One region of the Geobacillus sp. B4113_201601 genome, then DNA from elsewhere that is predicted to be linked to it. Evidence: riboswitches for the same ligand, from Rfam matches in the RefSeq annotation. Region 1 holds a riboswitch; each other region holds the start of a gene.

What was found. Region 1 has a riboswitch for S-adenosylmethionine ahead of B4113_RS15565 (methionine biosynthesis PLP-dependent protein). Riboswitches for the same ligand answer to the same signal wherever they lie in the genome.
Positions count from the first base shown of each region.
Region 2: it holds a riboswitch for S-adenosylmethionine, as region 1 does, so the genes downstream of both, B4113_RS04850 (bifunctional homocysteine S-methyltransferase/methylenetetrahydrofolate reductase) here and B4113_RS15565 (methionine biosynthesis PLP-dependent protein) in region 1, are expected to answer to the same signal.
Region 3: it holds a riboswitch for S-adenosylmethionine, as region 1 does, so the genes downstream of both, B4113_RS02260 (methionine ABC transporter ATP-binding protein) here and B4113_RS15565 (methionine biosynthesis PLP-dependent protein) in region 1, are expected to answer to the same signal.

Region 1 is NZ_LQYX01000111.1:61,603-67,658, reverse strand. It holds gene metC (cystathionine beta-lyase) at 1-427, opposite strand, end outside; gene B4113_RS15565 (methionine biosynthesis PLP-dependent protein) at 431-1,534, opposite strand; SAM riboswitch class I at 1,874-1,984, opposite strand; gene B4113_RS15560 (esterase family protein) at 2,170-2,898, shown strand; gene B4113_RS15555 (YjcG family protein) at 2,936-3,457, shown strand; gene B4113_RS15550 (GNAT family N-acetyltransferase) at 3,461-3,895, shown strand; gene B4113_RS15545 (stage VI sporulation protein F) at 3,936-4,193, opposite strand; gene B4113_RS19155 (YjcZ family sporulation protein) at 4,315-4,446, opposite strand; gene B4113_RS15540 (hypothetical protein) at 4,524-4,760, opposite strand; gene B4113_RS15535 (thioredoxin family protein) at 5,560-5,880, shown strand; gene B4113_RS20185 (hypothetical protein) at 5,978-6,056, opposite strand, start outside.
Region 2 is NZ_LQYX01000035.1:58,701-64,756, forward strand. It holds gene B4113_RS04835 (stage II sporulation protein M) at 1-180, opposite strand, end outside; gene B4113_RS04840 (hypothetical protein) at 194-1,813, opposite strand; gene B4113_RS04845 (uberolysin/carnocyclin family circular bacteriocin) at 1,878-2,090, opposite strand; gene B4113_RS20055 (hypothetical protein) at 2,128-2,304, opposite strand; SAM riboswitch class I at 3,155-3,257, shown strand; gene B4113_RS04850 (bifunctional homocysteine S-methyltransferase/methylenetetrahydrofolate reductase) at 3,329-5,179, shown strand; gene metH (methionine synthase) at 5,172-6,056, shown strand, end outside.
Region 3 is NZ_LQYX01000015.1:8,317-14,372, reverse strand. It holds gene B4113_RS02275 (carboxymuconolactone decarboxylase family protein) at 1-245, opposite strand, end outside; gene B4113_RS02270 (MetQ/NlpA family ABC transporter substrate-binding protein) at 680-1,528, opposite strand; gene B4113_RS02265 (methionine ABC transporter permease) at 1,545-2,213, opposite strand; gene B4113_RS02260 (methionine ABC transporter ATP-binding protein) at 2,203-3,231, opposite strand; SAM riboswitch class I at 3,408-3,517, opposite strand; gene B4113_RS02255 (hypothetical protein) at 3,592-3,939, opposite strand; gene B4113_RS02250 (thioredoxin family protein) at 4,089-4,403, opposite strand; gene B4113_RS02245 (toprim domain-containing protein) at 4,400-4,759, opposite strand; gene B4113_RS02240 (YusG family protein) at 4,855-5,091, opposite strand; gene gcvH (glycine cleavage system protein GcvH) at 5,165-5,548, opposite strand; gene B4113_RS02230 (arsenate reductase family protein) at 5,766-6,056, opposite strand, start outside.

The sequences.
Region 1 (6,056 bases):
AAATGACTTTCGTGTTCGGCCGGATGTTTTCCGCCACCGCCTTGAGATCGGTCATATCGACGAACGTATAGTCAATGCCGAATCGGCTCAGCACTTCGGTGACGATCCGGTACGTGCCGCCGTAGACGTCTTCCGTCACAAGCACATGGTCGCCTTTGGACAGGAGCAACAACGCCGTGGAGATGGCGGCCATGCCCGAGGCGAACGCGAACCCGCGCACACCGCCTTCTAAGGCGGCGATCGTCTCCTCAAGCGCCTCGCGCGTCGGATTGCCAGAGCGGCTGTAGTCGTATTTTCCGAATGAGTCGAAATCAAACTGATGGAACGTGGAGGCGTGTTGGATCGGCACGCTCACCGCCCCGGTTGCGCGGTCGACTTTCCATTCGTTATGGAGCAGTTTTGTCGAAAACGACCATTCCCGTTCCATCGCTCACACCTCTTTCATGTTTTTGAACGCTTGCGCCAAGTCGACGATCAAATCATCGGCGTGTTCAATGCCGACCGAGAAGCGGAGCAGCCGGTTGCAGACGCCGTTTCGGATGCGGATGTCTTCCGGAATGTCCGCGTGCGTCTGTGTCGCCGGATACGTAATAAAGCTTTCAACCCCGCCTAAGCTTTCCGCGAACGTAATAAGGCGCAAGCTTTTTAAAAATCCGTTCACCCACTTTTCATCGGCAATCCGGAACGACAGCATCCCACCTCTTCCTGGATATAAGACGTCGGTCACATCTTCATGTTGGCGCAAAAAGGCGCTGATGCGCTTGGCGTTTTCTTCATGCTGGCGCATCCTTAGCGCCAACGTTTTCATCCCGCGGATCAATAGCCAAGAGTCAAACGGGGACAAGACGGCGCCGATGGCGTTATGGTACTCGGCCAAGCGTTGACAAAGCGCTTCTCCCTTGGCAACGACCAAGCCGGCCAACACATCGTTATGGCCGCCTAAATATTTCGTGGCGCTGTGGATGACGATATCGGCTCCTTGTTCGATCGGGCGCTGGAGCACCGGGGTGTAAAACGTGTTATCCACGATCAACAATAGCCCGTGCCGTTGGGCAAGCTGGGCGACCGCGGAAATATCGGTCTCGTGCATCAGTGGGTTTGTCGGCGTTTCCAAGAAAATCGCCTTCGTTTTTTCGCTGATACACGCTTCCACCGCATCGAGATCGGAAAAATCGACATAATGGAACCGAAGACCGTACTTGCGCCAGCCGCGCTCAAACAGCCGGTACGTGCCGCCGTAAAGGTCGGCCGATACGAGAAACTCATCTCCGCTCTCAAACAAGGCGAGCACCGTCTGAATGGCGGCCATGCCGGAGCTGAACGCATAGCCTTGATCGCCGCCTTCCAGCTTCGCGATCGCCTCCTCAACAATTTTGCGCGTTGGATTGCCGGTGCGGATGTAGTCAAACCCAGTCGACTCTCCGATGCCGGCATGGCGGTAGGCGGTCGAAAAATAGACGGGCGGGTTGACCGTTCCTGTCACGGTTTCGCTCCGGTTGCCGATTTGCGCTAACAACGTCTCCAGTTTCTCCATCTCATCTCTCTCCTTCTGCGAAAAAATTCCTCTTGTCCAACGACCGGCGGCCGCAGCGCCCAAACGCTTCGCTGCTTGTCTCGAAGGCCGGTGAAAAACCGCTGTCACACACCAATTGGAGGCATTTTCATTCAGAAAAGAAAGCTGATTCTTTGAAGTTTCTCTAATTGAGAAATAGGTGGAACTCAGCAGCATTTTGCACTAAATCACTGGCCTTCTCGACAGCCGAGCGCTTCGCTGCCGCCCCGCCTCACAGGTCGGCAAAACGGCCGCCAAAACAAAGGAAAATAAAAAAAGTCTTCCAAGAAGAAGACTTTTCCATATTCATGGCCATGCTTCTTCTTATCTGCCGAATTGAATGCTCAATTCGCTGGATTTAGCACCTGGCCGCCGGGCGGCTGGTTGCTGAAGCTTCATTGGGCCAGTTCCCTCCGCTTCTCTCGATAAGAACAGGATGGGTATTCAATTTTGTTGCAATTTTATTTATTAAGAAATGTAACGCATTCCAGCGGTTTTTGCAAGTCTTTTTTTCGCTGCGCATCACTCGGCAAATTCACAAAAAATTCGAGCCCTTGATTAACATTTTTTGTACAAATATGTTACAATAACAGATGAACTTGCGCTTTCACTGGAGGATGGTCATGACAGCAGGAACGATGCGCGATTACGCGCTATATAGCGGGGAGCTTCAGGAGAAAATCGAACTGCTCGTCTATTTGCCAAGCAATTTTTCCCCGCTTTACAAATATTCTTTACTAATCGCTCAAGACGGCAAAGATTACTTTATGTACGGAAAAATGAAAACGGCTGTCGAAACGTTAATGGCCAACGGCACGATTGACCGCACGATCGTCGTCGGTATTCCGTATCGGAATGTAAACGACCGCTATGAAAAGTATCATCCATCGGGAACGAAGCACGGAGCGTATCTCCGCTTTCTAGCCCATGAACTCGTGCCGTTTTTGGACCGCGAACTGCCGACGTATCAAATGGGCAAAGGCCGGGCGCTCATCGGTGATTCGCTCGGCGGGACCGTATCGTTGACCGCCGGACTGTTGTATCCGCATACATTCGGAAAAATCGCCATGCAGTCCCCCTACATCGACGATTCGCTCTTGGCGCTCATTCGCTCATTCCGCGATCCGTCGCTGCTCGCCATTTACCATTCCGTCGGCTCGGAAGAAACGGCTGTAAAAACGACAGACGGACAAGTGCGCGACTTTGTGACCCCGAATCGAAAGGCGCGAGATTTGTTGGTCGAAAAAGGGTTTGCCTATACGTACCATGAGTTTGTCGGCGGCCATGCGTGGACGCATTGGCAGCCCGATGTGCCTCGGGCGCTATCGACGATTTTGACGCTGTAGCCGTCCAACGATAACCATCTCAAGGAGGGGAATTGAAATGAAATACGGCATTGTCATCTTTCCGTCCAAACGAATTCAAGATTTCGCCAACTCCTACCGGAAGCGGTATGACAGCCATTACGCCCTCATCCCGCCGCACATTACATTGAAATATCCATTTGAGGCGGACGAGGAGAAGTTGAAGGCGATGGCAAAGGAGCTGCATCGCATCGCAGCGAAAACGCCTCCAATTCCGATCAAAGTGACGAAATTCAGCTCGTTTTACCCGACCAGCAACGTCATTTATTTGAAAGTAGAGCCAAACGACGTGCTTGAACGCCTTCATGAGCAGCTGCATAGCGGCTTGTTTTCCGGGCAGCCGGAGTTTGTGTTCGTGCCGCACATTACGATCGGCCGGGACTTGCCGAGTGGCGAATATGCGGATGTATACAGCCAGCTGAAGCTGCAAGACGTCCATTTCGAGGAAACGGTCGATCGCTTCCATCTCCTTTATCAGCTGGACAACGGGTCGTGGACCGTCTACGAGACGTTTATCGTCGGAGGAAAGGAAACGGTGTAGCTGATGAACATCGCCATTGGAACGAGCAAAAACCGGCCCCTTTATGAAGACGCGTTGCGCGTCCGCCGCCTTGTCTTCATCGAGGAACAGCACGTGCCGGAGGAAGAAGAAATCGATCAGTTTGAAGATGACGCCTTTCATCTCGTTTTATATGATGGTGACATCCCGGTCGGTGCCGGACGTCTTCGTTTCATCGACGAAGGGGTCGGCAAAATCGAACGCATTTGCGTCTTGCCTTCCTACCGGGGGCGAGGAGCCGGCCGCATGGTCATGGAAGCCATCGAGCAGCTGGCGAAATCAAAAGGGGCGAAAAAAGTGAAGCTGAACGCGCAAACGCACGCGGAACCGTTTTACCAACAGCTCGGCTATACAACCGTGTCCGATGTATTTCTAGATGCCGGCATTCCGCACGTCGCCATGGTCAAGCCGCTCGAATAGCGAACGAAAGGGAGCTTGCACGCGCAGAGCTCCCTTTCGCTTATTTTTTGTTATTCAACATATTGGCAATCGTATTCAAATCGATTTGCTTGCCGTTATGGACGATCGTTTTCACAATTTGATCTTCAAGTTCCTTTGGCACTTTCCGATTGGCGATTTGCGCCACCCGTTTCACGACTTGACGAACCGTTTTTTCATCGCTGAAGTTGGCGTTTTGCAGCGAGTTGGCGAGCTCAAAAATCTCTTTCATATTGACGCCCGTTTTCTTTTCGATGTTTTTGAAAAACTGCTGATCCATAGTTCCTCCCCCTTCTTCCTGCTATATCGTATGACAACGCTCCTTCGGCGTGCACGTGACCGAAAGAAAACACGAGCCGCTCCGTGGCGCCGAAACGGCCCGTATCGACTGCGCGCGTCTGTTAAGCGACAAATGCCGCGCCGACAATGATCAGCAAGATGAACAACACAACAATCAACACAAAGCCACCGCCATAGCCAAAACCGCCATAGCCGTAGCCGTAATACGGAAAGCCGTAACCGCAGAAGCCCATTCGGATGCACCTCCTTCTCCGTTTACTGTATCGTATTCATGAGCGCACGCCAGCGTATGGGCGCAACCGCCATTTTGTCAACCAAATCGGCGGAACAGCTCGGCAAATTCCCGCTCCTTCTTAGTAAACCATCGCTCAATGTAGTCCAAGTTGCCTTGCACCTTTTGGAGAAACCCGTTGTTCAGCTTTTCGATTTCTTGCAGCTGTTTGGTAAAATCGCTCCCCCATTGTTCAAACAGGCGGATGAACGTTTCATGTCCTTCTTTGCGCGAGGCGACCCAGCCTTCCAACGCTTTTTCCAGTTCTTTGCTCACGATGTTTCCCCCTTTTCTTTCTGAGGCTGGTGAAAAACAACAGCTTCGCTCGACCTGTCGGAAATTACAAGGAATAAAATGATGGCGTTGCAAGGTTTTTTAATTTGATAAACAATGTTGGACAGCAGTATTTCCCCTTAAATCACCGGCCTCTTCTGTTGTATGCCAAATAGGGGGAAGTGGTGAAGGCGTTGCGGTTCTTTTTTGGCCGTTTTTGATCGTTTCCGACAGCAGCCCCATTTCAATTTTGTGCAGAGCAGAAGGGAGTCTGAATTTTGTAACACCTATCATATGTTTCTCCTACTTCATTTTTGTGCAGGGCAGTGAGAAATGAATGTCGCTTGGCGATGGCCAAAACGCCTGTTTGTATGGTATCCTATTCCTGTCGATGTTCTTTGAAAACTCGATATATGATGCTGTGACAGGAAAGGCTCTGTCATGGAAAACATCCAAGCATCCATTCGTCTACCATGCCCACCGAAGTTGCGAAAACCAAGCGAAAATAGGGGCGTGGCAAGTCCGATGTACAAGTTTGCCATACTTGCAGGAGGCTTACGCCATTGGTACTGCCAGCCGTCGGGGCGACGGGGATCGCCTGCTCAATAATTGAGGGATGCCTTGAAGGACGGTGATTGAAGGAAACAAGCCGCTTACCAGCCTCGTTTCTCAAATCGAAAAGCCCTGTCGCATCCAATTTTCACCCGCCTTCTTGGCGTTCGCAGGAATCTCCATCTTCAAATTTTGTCAGAAAGTAAGGTGGAGTAGTTCAAAACAGTGGCAGAAAGAGGAGGGAAAAACGATGAAACGCATTGAAACGCTGGAACAATTCGAGGCGGCCATTTCCGGCAGCCAACCAACGGTGATTAAATTTTATACGACGTGGTGTCCGGACTGTGTGCGCTTGAACATGTTCATCGATGAGATCATTCGCGAGTACGGGCAATACGATTGGCTGGAGATCGACCGCGATCAATTCCCCGAGCTTGGCGAAAAATACCAAGTGCTCGGCATTCCAAGCCTGCTTGTCTTCCGAAACGGGGAAAAAATCGCCCATTTGCACAGCGCGAATGCCAAAACACCGGAAGACGTGCGCGCCTTTTTGCAGTCGTTGCCGGCGTAAAACGGCGCTTGCGTTTAGCCAAAAACGAGGGTGTCCCGCTCCGTTTGGGACACCCTCTTTACCCGTCGCCACCCCTAACAATGTCACTTATTAGCCGTTAGTATTCGATTTCATCGTAGTCTTTTGGCTGCCGTGTTAGCTGGGGATTGTCAAACATAAACGAAATCGAAATCTCT
Region 2 (6,056 bases), on a different contig from region 1:
GACCATCAAAATGACCCCAACCATCAAGTTGTGCCCGAAAGTAGCCCAAAACGCCATCGAAGTCGGATGAATGACAAGTTTTTGCGAAAAAATCCCTGCCCCCAATGCAAAGCAGACAACATACACCCCTAGTGACAATAGAAAATACGGGAAATGAGTGTGAATGGCTCGCTTGATCATCATCAATGCCCCCTCACATGCGCCGCGCATATCGAGAACTGTGCCACAATACAAGGTAAAGCATCACGACAAACAAACCGCTGTACCACGCCCAACTCCAACCTTTCAAGAGCATAAAAAAGGCCGAAACGAGCGATGAAAAGATGGTGATGTAAATTAACAAGCGATGAAACGAATGATTTCCGGCTGCAATCAACATATACCCTGCATAATCACGCGGAGATGTCAATGCCGCTTGTTCACCGCTGGCTAAAACAAGGCAGAACACTTCATAATCGGTGCGCAAAATCCGTTTCACAACAAACGGATAGGCTGGCAGCATCAGTATCGCTCCGATTACCGCCCACACCCCTCGATGCACTCCCGATAATCCGATATATTCGATAAACAGCCATCCGCATGCGATTAGGCATGGGTAACTCCCTAATCGCTCAAGCAGCGTCCATTTCGCTTCAATTAACGATCCAAGGGGAGGCGGAGAAAGAAGCCGAAAAACAAGGAGACGCTCCATTTCGCTTTCAAACTGAAAAATGTCTGGAAAGGCATCGGTCATGGCTCGCAACGTCCCTGTCATGACCAAGTATACTTCGAACAGAAACAAAAACAAAAGGATCGCTCCGTTGTGAACGGCCGCCAACAGCGGCAAATTCGCTCCAGCAACCAAGAACAATTCCCCTGGCAGAAACAGCGTCCAAGGCGGCTTGGCCAACTCCTTTGCTTTGCGCATGAACAGACAAAGATCCTTATATAAAATCGCATTGTTCGTGCCGCGAACCGCTAATACCTCAATGGCACGCAGCTGCCATGAATACAGCTTATCCATCGCCTTGCTGGAATGAGAGGCACGAAGAAAAGGAAAACAAAGCAGAGCCAACAGTACAAACCCAGCTCCAACAAGTGATAAAGCAGTGCTTGAAAAGGACCATCCTTCCCCTAAGTGGGCCATGCGTTGATAAAATTGCTGTTGCCAGTGAGCAACGTAATCATCCATATGCGCAAGATAAGAAAGCGACAACCCATACATCCGAACCGCTTGGCGGGACAATTGCAACAGCGGCATTATCGCCGCAAGCACAGCATACCCGAGCGCCAATGAGGCCATGCGAAAGAACAAAGCTGAACATACACGCGCCGCTCTAGTTGTTGAACCGCGCATCATATGCGATATGACATACAGAAGCAGCATCATCGCTTGCCCAAGCCATACCCACACCGCTCCTACCACCCCAAACTTGGCGATCAAGCCGACAGAGGGAGGGAGAAACAACGGCGATAGACGCAGCAAAGACACCGCATAGTGAAGGCCTAGCAACCGCCTCCATACGTGATCATCCCGCACACTAGACAACCGCAAATAGTCAAAATGGTAGCGGCGCTCCAACGCCTCTTTTGACTCCAGCGAAACCCCGATTAGAGGACCGACCGATAAAAAGAAAAGAATCAACATCGTCACAACAGGACGAAACATCATTGTCGATCGAAAACAGATCACTGCAACGAGCGCCGACGAAATGAGCCATTTCGTCGCTTCCAACAACAACAGTGTCGTCCGCGGGGAAAACGGTGATTTTCGCTGTAAAGGGGCGATACTGCTTCGCTGTTTTTGGAGATACCATAGCCATACGAGTCTCACGGCTCTTCCCCCTTTCATCTCATAGGAACGGCAGGGGGCCTTTCTCCCCCTGCCGGTTTCCATGTTACCATGCAATAGCCGCTTTTTGTTCCCGCTCAGCCACTATTTTTTTCACCGTTGCTACAAACGCTGACCAGCCAATTTCCAAAATGGCATCGACTCCGCCTGACAAAATCGCAGTAATTCCAAGAATCATCGAAACGAGCGTGGAGCCGGTCAGCACGATCGAAACAACAGTTGTAGCAACTGCTTGCGACACGCCGAGCGTTCTGGCAATAAGCGTGAACTACTCGTATTTCAAATCCGATCGGACTTTATTTTATTTTCCGCAATAAACGCGAATAAACGATCCCATAAACAAGAACGGCCGCAATCAATGCGATTTTTCCCCACATTGGCATCTTAGCCGCTTTTAAACCAAAGGCAAGGACAATAAACAACACAAACGGCAGGCTAATGAGAATAAAATACGGCCACGACCATCGTTTCATCTATTTCACTCCTGTCTGTGACGCCATTTCTATTAAATTCCTTGTTAACATCATCCATTTTTTATTATACACTTTGACTCTTAAAAAAAAATTAAAAAAAAAGAGAAATGAGTTGACGTTTTTCGTCTTTTTTTAACATATTTCGACATTTTTTGTGCTATCGAAACAAAAGGCTCTTCACTAAAAGTTGTATTTCATGACATGCCTTAACTTATGCATCCACGAAAGAATAGGAACAAATCATTTTTTGCCTACACCTGTTCAGAGAAGTGCACGTTATGGTGATGAACTAAGCAAAAAAGCGATTGGTAAGAAATTGGTGTCAGCGCAAGGAGATGTTCAATAGCCAAAACACAATAGAGGTCGGTGGACTTAGTGCAACATACTACTGATTTCACCTATTTCTCAATTAGAGAGACTTAGTGGAATCCACTTTCTTTTCTGAATGAAAATGCCGGCCTGACGCGAGATTTTCATGCCTGGGTGGAGGGCAAGTCGCGCTGCTCATGGAACTTTTCTGAATGAAAATGCCTCTGATTGGTGTGTGACAACGGTTTTTCACCAGCCTCAATCGGAAAACAGCGCATGGCTTCGTTGAACATCGGCCACTGGAGAATGTCTTTCCCTGCTGAACGTTCGATTGGCAAGCAAAGAGAAAACACCGATTGCCCGCATGGCGGCAGGTGTTTGTAGCGCTATTTCCGATTTTTGCAATCATACAAGAGTTCCTTCTCCCTTGATCGGGCAAATCTTTGGCAAATTTCTTGCTTCACTGTATTGAATAATTTCAAAAAATACATTAAATTATATAGTAATCACCCAAACGGGACGATACAATTGGATACGAATTTTCTTATCAAGAGAGGGGGAGGGACTGGCCCGGTGAACCCTCAGCAACCTGGCGGGCGGCCAAGGTGCTAAATCCAGACAGGCAGCAGCCTGGAAGATAAGAAGAAGCGAACGGAAAGTCTTCTTCTTAGAAGGCTTTTTTCTTTTACTTGCCAAGAAACGGGGGAAATGGAACGTGGGATTGCTTGATGAGTTGAAACAACGCGTGCTGATCGCCGATGGGGCGATGGGGACGCTTCTCTATTCGCATGGCGTTGACCGTTGTTTTGAAGAATTGAATCTATCGAAACCGGAAGACATCGTCCATATTCACGAAGCCTATATCGCGGCAGGCGCCGACGTCATCCAGACGAATACCTACGGCGCCAACTATGTGAAACTCGCCCGCTACGGCTTGCAAGATGAGGTGCCGGCCATCAACCGGGCGGCGGTGCGGCTCGCTAGGCAAGCCGCCAACGGTCGGGCGTACGTGCTCGGGACCATTGGCGGGCTGCGCACGTTAAACAAAAGCGCCGTGCCGCTTGATGAAGTGAAGCGGACGTTCCGCGAGCAGCTGTTTGTCTTGCTGGCGGAGGGAGTGGACGGCGTGCTGCTCGAGACGTATTACGATTTAGAAGAGTTGGAGACGGTGCTCGCCATCGCCCGCAAAGAGACGGACTTGCCGGTCATCGCCCATGTGTCGCTCCATGAAGTGGGCGTCTTGCAAGACGGCACGCCGCTCGCTGACGCCCTCGCCCGCTTAGAAGCGCTTGGCGCCGATGTCGTCGGGCTCAACTGCCGGCTCGGGCCGTACTATATGCTTCAATCGCTCGAGGAAGTGCCGCTGCCAACGCGCGCCTTTTTATCGGCGTACCCGAACGCGAGCCTCCCCGACTATCGCGATGGCCGGCTCGTCTATGAGACGAATGCCGAATACTTCGAGGAAACGGCGAAAGCGTTTCGCGACCAAGGGGTGCGGCTGCTCGGCGGATGCTGCGGCACGACGCCGAACCATATTGAAGCGATGGCGCGGGCGCTGCAAGACCGGACGCCGGTAACGGAAAAAACGGTCAAACGACGCGCCGTGCCGGTGTCGGTCCAATCCGACATTCCATCATCAGCGACGCCGCTTCCCGAACTTGTCCGCGCCCGCCGCTCGGTGATCGTCGAGCTCGATCCCCCGAAAAAATTGGGCATTGACAAATTTCTCGCCGGGGCGAAAGCGCTCCATGACGCCGGCATTGACGCGCTGACGCTGGCCGACAACTCGCTCGCCACGCCGCGCATCAGCAACGCCGCCGTCGCGGCCATCATCAAAGAGCGGCTCGGCGTCCGCCCGCTCGTGCATATTACGTGCCGCGACCGCAACTTGATCGGCCTGCAGTCACACTTGATGGGCCTGCATACGCTCGGCATCACCGACGTGCTCGCCATTACCGGCGACCCGTCAAAAATCGGCGACTTTCCGGGAGCGACATCGGTGTACGATTTATCGTCGTTTGATTTAATCCGCTTGATCCGCCAGTTTAATGAGGGATTGTCGTATTCGGGCAAACCGCTCGGACAAAAAACGAACTTCTCGATCGGCGCGGCGTTCAATCCGAATGTCCGCCATTTGGATAAGGCCGTTGAGCGGATGGAGAAAAAAATTCAGTGCGGCGCCCATTATTTCTTGACTCAACCGGTTTACTCGGAAGAGAAAATCATGGCCGTGCACGAAGCGACGAAACATTTGAATGCGCCGATTTACATCGGCATTATGCCGCTTGTGAGCGCGCGCAACGCCGAGTTTTTGCATCATGAGGTGCCGGGCATTACGCTGTCCGACGATATTCGCGCCCGCATGGCCGCCTGCGGCGACGACCCGGTGCGGGCGGCGCGCGAAGGAATCGCCATCGCCAAAGCGCTCATTGATGCGGCGTTCGACTTGTTTCACGGCATTTATTTCATTACGCCGTTTTTGCGCTACGACATGACGGTGGAGCTCGTCCGCTACATTCACGAAAAAGAAGCGGCCGCGAAAGAAAGGAAGGTTGTGCATGGCTGACCTCATCTTCGAACAACAGCTGCAGCGAAAAATTCTTGTCATCGACGGCGCCATGGGCACCATGATCCAAAGCGCCAACTTATCAGCCGCCGACTTTGGCGGCGAGGCGTATGAAGGGTGCAACGAATACTTGACCATCACCGCCCCGCACGTCATCCGCCGCATTCATGAAGCGTACTTGGAAGCCGGCGCGGACATCATTGAAACGAACACGTTCGGGGCGACGCGCATCGTCCTTGATGAATACGGACTTGGCCATTTGGCGCTCGAGCTGAACATCGAAGCAGCGAAGCTCGCCAAACAAGCGGCCGAGGCGTTCGCGACGCCCGACTGGCCGCGCTTTGTCGCCGGTTCGATGGGGCCGACGACGAAAACTTTGTCGGTCACGGGCGGAGCGACGTTTGACGAACTCGTTGCCGCCTATGAAGAACAGGCGCGCGGACTGCTTTTGGGCGGCGTCGACCTTCTCCTTTTGGAAACGTGCCAAGATGCCTTGAATGTCAAAGCGGGATTCATCGGCATTTCCAAAGCGTTTGAAGCGGTCGGCCGCCGCGTGCCGCTCATGATTTCCGGCACGATCGAGCCGATGGGTACAACGCTTGCCGGGCAGGCGATCGATTCGTTTTTCATCTCGATCCGCCACATGAAGCCGATCGCCGTCGGCTTAAACTGCGCGACCGGCCCGGAGTTTATGACCGATCATTTGCGCACGCTCGCCTCGCTTGCCGACACGGCGGTCAGCTGCTACCCGAACGCCGGCCTGCCGGACGAAGAAGGGCATTACCATGAAACACCGGAGATGCTCGCGGAAAAAATCCGCCGCTTTGCCGAAAAAGGATGGATCAACATCGTCGGCGGGTGCTGCGGCACGACGCCG
Region 3 (6,056 bases), on a different contig from region 1:
GACGCCCCTTCATCAAGGCATCCTTTCGTGTGGTAAATCGTGCAATACTCATCTTGCGTCGCCAAGCTGATGCCAAGCGCGATCAGCTGCTTTTCCTTTTTCGACAGCGCCCCCTCGGCAAAGCACGCTTCCGTAAAGGCGTTAAATCGCTCCGCTACGTTCGGGAGTTTTTGGGTGAACGCCCCGAGCCCTTCTTTGTAGTGGCGAAGCGCCGATTCGACCGATGACGGTGTGACGTGGTTCATTTTCGTTTTCCTCCTTTGTCCGTTTCTGCTGTTAGTATGCATGCAGGAACGGCAAATTAAACGGCGAATCATATCGGAAAAAGGAGGAGACCGCCACGGCGTTGGCCGGTGTTTTTTGTGCCGGCCGCAGCCGGTTCAATCATCGCCATCTAGGAGGCTGGTGATTTCGTGCAAAAATACCGCTAAGCTCCATCCATTTCTCAATGAGAGAAACCTCACAGAATCAGCTTTCTTTTCTGAATGAAAATACGCCTCCAATTGGTGTGTCAGCGGTTTTTCACCGGCCTTCTAGGCGATGAGCACTGCCCTTGGCGCAAGCGGGAGGGCTCAAGCCGCTGACCGGCCGTTGTCGCGCGCTGCACGGCTTCACCATTTCTCCGCCCGTTGCCATGTTAGAACCGCTGACGAAAAATAACGGGAGCGAACCGCTCCCGTTATTGATTGTTTTCCGCCGCTGGAATGACGGCACCGTGGTATTTTTCTTTGATGAAATCTTGAATTTCTTTCGATTGCAGCACTTCGACCAATGTTTTGATTTCCTTCCGGTTTTCATCGCCTTTGCGCACGGCGACAATGTTCACATACGGATTGTTTTTCGGCGACTCCACAGCGATCGGGTCTTTCGCCGGATCCAAGCCGGCGTCCAGCGCATAGTTGGCATTGATCAGCACCGCATCGCCTTCGCCGTTTTTGTAAATTTGCGGCAGCAGCCCAGCGTCGACATCGGCCTTAAACTTCAAATGCTTCGGATTTTCGACGATGTCGTTCACCGTCGCTTTCGTTTTATCGACGCCCGGTTTCAGTTTAATGAGCCCTTTTTCTTGCAGCATCGACAAAATACGGCCGTGGTCGGCGACCGAGTTGCTCATGATGATCGTTGCGCCGTCCGGCAGCTCTTCGATGCTTTTGTATTTTTTCGAGTACAAGCCGATCGGCTCAATATGAATGCCACCGGCGTTAACGAATTGGTAGCCATGCTCTTTCATTTGCGACTCTAAATAAGGAATGTGTTGGAAGTAGTTGGCATCAATTTCTTTGTCGGCCAACGCTTTGTTCGGCAAAATATAGTCTTGGAACGTAATGATCTCCAAGTCAATGCCTTTTTTCTTCAAAATCGGTTTCGCTTTTTCCAAAATTTCCGCATGCGGCACGTTCGAGGCGCCGACTTTCAGTTTTACCAATTTGCCGTTGCCACCCTCATCGGCGGCGTTGTTGTTGCCGCCGCAAGCCGCCAAGGCGAACACCAAGACGGAAGCGAACAGCACGCCAAGCCATTTTTTCATCGATTTTTTCCTCCTTTTATCGTTTATCTATTTTGGAAGTGACAATGTCACCGATCCACTGAATGACAAAGACAATCACAAGCACCAACACGGTCGCGACAAACGTCACATCGTTATGGCTGCGCTGAAATCCTTCCAAATACGCCAAATTCCCAAGTCCACCGGCGCCGACAACGCCAGCCATCGCCGTATAGCCGACAAGCGACACCGCGGTGACGGTAATCCCCGAGACAAGAGCTGGCAACGATTCCGGCAAAAGCACCTTCCAAATGATCGTCCACGTCGAGGCGCCCATCGCCTGCGCCGCTTCAATGACCCCTTTGTCAATTTCGCGGAGGGCGATCTCAACCATGCGGGCGTAAAACGGCGCCGCACCGATGATGAGCGCCGGCAGCGCCGCGTTGGCGCCGAGCATCGTCCCGACGAGCCATTTCGTAAACGGAATAAGCAAAATGATCAAAATAATGAACGGAATGGAGCGGAAAATGTTGACGAACGCCGCGATGACCGTATTGGCCAGCCGGTTCTCCCATAGGTTTCCCTTTGCCGTTAAAAATAACAGCAGCCCAAGCACCACTCCGAGGACGAACGTGGCGGCGACCGCCATGCCGGTCATGTACAGCGTCTCGACCGTTGCCGCCCACATCGTTTCCCATTGCACGTTCGGCAGGAGGTTAGCGAGCATCGTGAATCACCTCCACCGCCACTTGTTGGTCTTGAATATAGTCGAGCGCCCGACCGATTTCATCCGCCGCCCCGTCGATGTGCACAAACAGCACGCCGTAGGCGCCTTGATGGGTTTGTGAAATTTTTCCTTGTAAAATGTTGACATCAACGGCAAATTGGCGGACGACTTGCGTAATGAGCGGCTGTCCAGCGGCGGCGCCGACAAACGTCAACTGCGCGATCACCCCGTTCGGGTAGTGGCCGAACAGATGCGAGACAGCTTCTTCGGTTTCCTCCGGCTCGACCAGCTGCTTGACGAACCGTTTCGTAATCGGCTGCTGCGGGTTCCGGAACACGTGCAGCACGTCGCCTTGTTCGACGATTTTGCCGCTTTCCATCACCGCGACGCGGTCGCAAATTTTGCGAATGACGTGCATTTCATGGGTGATGAGCACGATCGTCAGCCCGAGCCGCTTGTTGATGTCAACGAGCAAATCCAAAATCGCGTCCGTCGTCTGCGGATCGAGGGCGGACGTCGCCTCATCGCAAAGCAGGACTTTCGGATTGTTGGCGAGCGCCCGCGCGATGCCGACCCGCTGCTTTTGCCCGCCGCTCAGCTGCGACGGATACGCCTCTTCCCGCCCGGTGAGACCGACAAGCTGGATGAGCTCATCGACGCGCTTTTGCCGTTCCTCTCTCGGAACACCGGCGATCTCGAGCGGAAAAGCGATATTTTCCCTGACGGTGCGCGACCAAAGCAAGTTGAAATGCTGGAAAATCATGCCGATTTCCTGACGGGCGTTTCGAAGCTCCCGACCTTTCACGCGCGCCATGTCGCGGCCGGCGACGATCACCCGACCGCTCGTCGGTTTTTCCAATCCGTTTAACAGCCGAATGAGCGAACTTTTTCCGGCCCCGCTGTAGCCGATAATTCCAAAAATTTCTCCTTCGCGAATCTCAAGCGACACGTTGTCAACGGCTGTCACCGCACCGTTGGCCGCTTGGTATACTTTCGTCACCTGTTCAAGGGTGATCATCGTTTCACCTTCCTTTCTTGCCGTGCGCTTCCCGTTCGCCAGCAGGCGCAAGCCCCGCCGCCGAGCGCGCCCGCGCAAGCAGCCGAAGCGGGCTGTTCACGCCCAGCGCCCAAGCAAGCGCAAAAAGAAAACCTTTCTGCCCGCGGAGAACAGAAAGGTATTGTCTACCATTCCGTCTCTTATCTCTCAAAGCAGGCTGCTTTGTGTGAATTGGCACCATTTCAGCGCAAGCGCTGACGGTTGCCGGGCTTCATTGGGCACATCCCTCCACCTCTCTTGATAAGAGCACAACGCAAATGTATTCAATTTGGTTACGAATGTGATTGTATCATTGGATGTCGAATCGTGTCAACCTATTTTTTATCCAACATGCCGATACGGCTTGGCCAAATGGAGGAGCGACTCCAGCAGCAATAAATGGCGGAAGCTTCCCGATACGTGCACTTCTTGCAGCCGGACGAGCTGCTGCAGCTTCAGCTCACCGCTCAGCAAGGAGGCGAGCGCTTCCTTCGAACCGCGCACCGTCAACGTGTTTCGTTCATCGTTCTCGCACTCAACGATGGCCGGCTCTTTGCCAAGCAAGACGGAAGCGGCCTCCCCGTCGCTTTCAAACCGAACGCATAACTGCTCGTCCGGCAAAATCGGCAACAAATGACGCAACATTTGCATCCGCTCGATGAACCGTTCCACAAACTCACGCACTTCCATTGACCATCACCCCCATGTCCTTTGTTCTCTATTTCCATATGTGGGGGCAAGAATCCTTTACAAAAATCTCGACAGCCTGTTGACGAACGGACGCCGTTTTTGTCATTTCCCAAGAAATGTGTCAAACGGAGTCAAAAAAAGGGGGACAGTCAACGCGGCAGCCGGGCTTGCAGTTGCTCATACAAATCGGTGACGGAAGGGAACGCATACCATTTGTCGGCCATCGCTCCGTCAACAAAAAGAAGCAAGCATGGAACGCTGGAAATTTGCCACTCCACAGCCTGCTCAGGAATATAGTTGATATCCGTTTCGTAAAACGGCAACGTCGGGAATAGCTGCTCGATAATCACGAGCATCCGCCGCGCCAATTGACATGTGCCGCACAGCGGGGTATACAAATACAGCGCCAAAAGCGGCTCGTTCTCGATCGTTTTTCTGAGCTCATTGCGATCGATCGCGTTCACCCGCTTCCCCCCTTCATCAACCATTCCATTCGCACCTCAAAATCGGCGCGCAGCAACACTTGCGCCAAATGCCAAAGCGGAGCGGCCGCCACTTCCCGGTACGCCCGGTCAATATAAATATGTTCGGCTTCGGGAAACATGCGGCGAAACTGGCGGCGCAGCTTCTCCCCCGCCTCATCGGCGTCGGCAAGCACGTATACATCTTGGCCTTCGAACTCGTCGGCCAACTCTTCCAAGCGGGCATCGCTGATCGTCCCGTTCGTACACACGATCACGACCGGTTCATTCAACACCGCCGCCACCTTTTGTTTATCCGATCTCCCCTCGACGATGATCACCTTTTCCACTTGTCGCATATCCGCCCCACCTAACTCCACCAATGTTGTGCTCTATTGTATGATCGATGCGAGCCAAAGGTTGAAAAAAAGCAACGGCCATCCACCGTTGCCTTTCAACACCAGCCCGCTTCCCCGTCGCAGTCGACATATTTTTGCCCCGGCTCAACGGTAGCGGTCACGTCTTTGTAAACTTTTCCATTTTGCACTGTATAGCCGCTTTTTAACGGAACGGTCTCCGGAAGCGGAACATGGCCGATCAGCTCCCCTTCCGCATACAAATCAAGCGTGCGGCCGTTCCATTTGCCGATTACCCGATCGGTCACATCGATGCGCGCCGATTGCAGCGCCATCTTTCGCACCCCCTTGTTTCATTTCTTCCATATGTATAGGGTGCCCGAATTGAGCCGAAAATGACGGCCATGTTTATCCTTCCGTCACCATCGCTTCATATTGTTCCGCTGTCAATAATTGGTCAATCTCACGGGTGTCGCTCGGTTTCACGACGATCATCCACGCTTTCTCGTACGGCGATTCGTTGACATACTCCGGATGATCGTTGAGCGCCTCGTTTACTTCGACGACCGTTCCGCTGACCGGCGCGTACAGCTCCGAGACGGTTTTCACCGACTCAACGCTGCCGAACGGCTCGTTCGCTTTCAGCTGCGCGCCCACTTCCGGCAGTTCGACAAAGACGATATCCCCCAACTCGGATTGCGCGTAATCCGTAATGCCGATGCGCACGTGTTCGCCTTCGACGCGCACCCACTCATGCTCTTTCGTATAGCGAAGTTCCTTTGGCGTGTTCATCGAATCCCTCCATTGCGACAAAAAAGTGTGCTCCTCTTCATCATAACCGATTTTCCGCGAAAACTCACCGTCTGTCTGTTCGGCCGGCGAAAAATTTTTGGGCTTCGCACCCGCCCTGTCGAAAACCGTTGTCTACGCCGGCCGCCCGAACCGGCGGAACAACCCCCGTTTGCCCCTTTCACTGTTGCCGTTCCGCCGTGCCCGGATGGCGAACTCATTACCGATTCACGGCCGGCGCCTGTCCAAAAAACGATTCATACGCCGACTCGCGAAACCCGACGATCACCCGCTCGCCATCCGTCAAAATCGGCCGCTTCACCAGCATTCCGTCCGAAGCGAGCCAATTGAGCATCTCGTCTTCCGATGCGCCGTCAAGCTTGTCCTTTAATCCGAGCTCGCGGTATTTCAACCCGCTTGTATTAAAAAATGTTTTCAGCGGCAGCCCGCTTTTCCGATGCAGGTCGGCGAGCTGCTCTTTCGTCAGCGGCTCGTCGACCAAATGCACCGT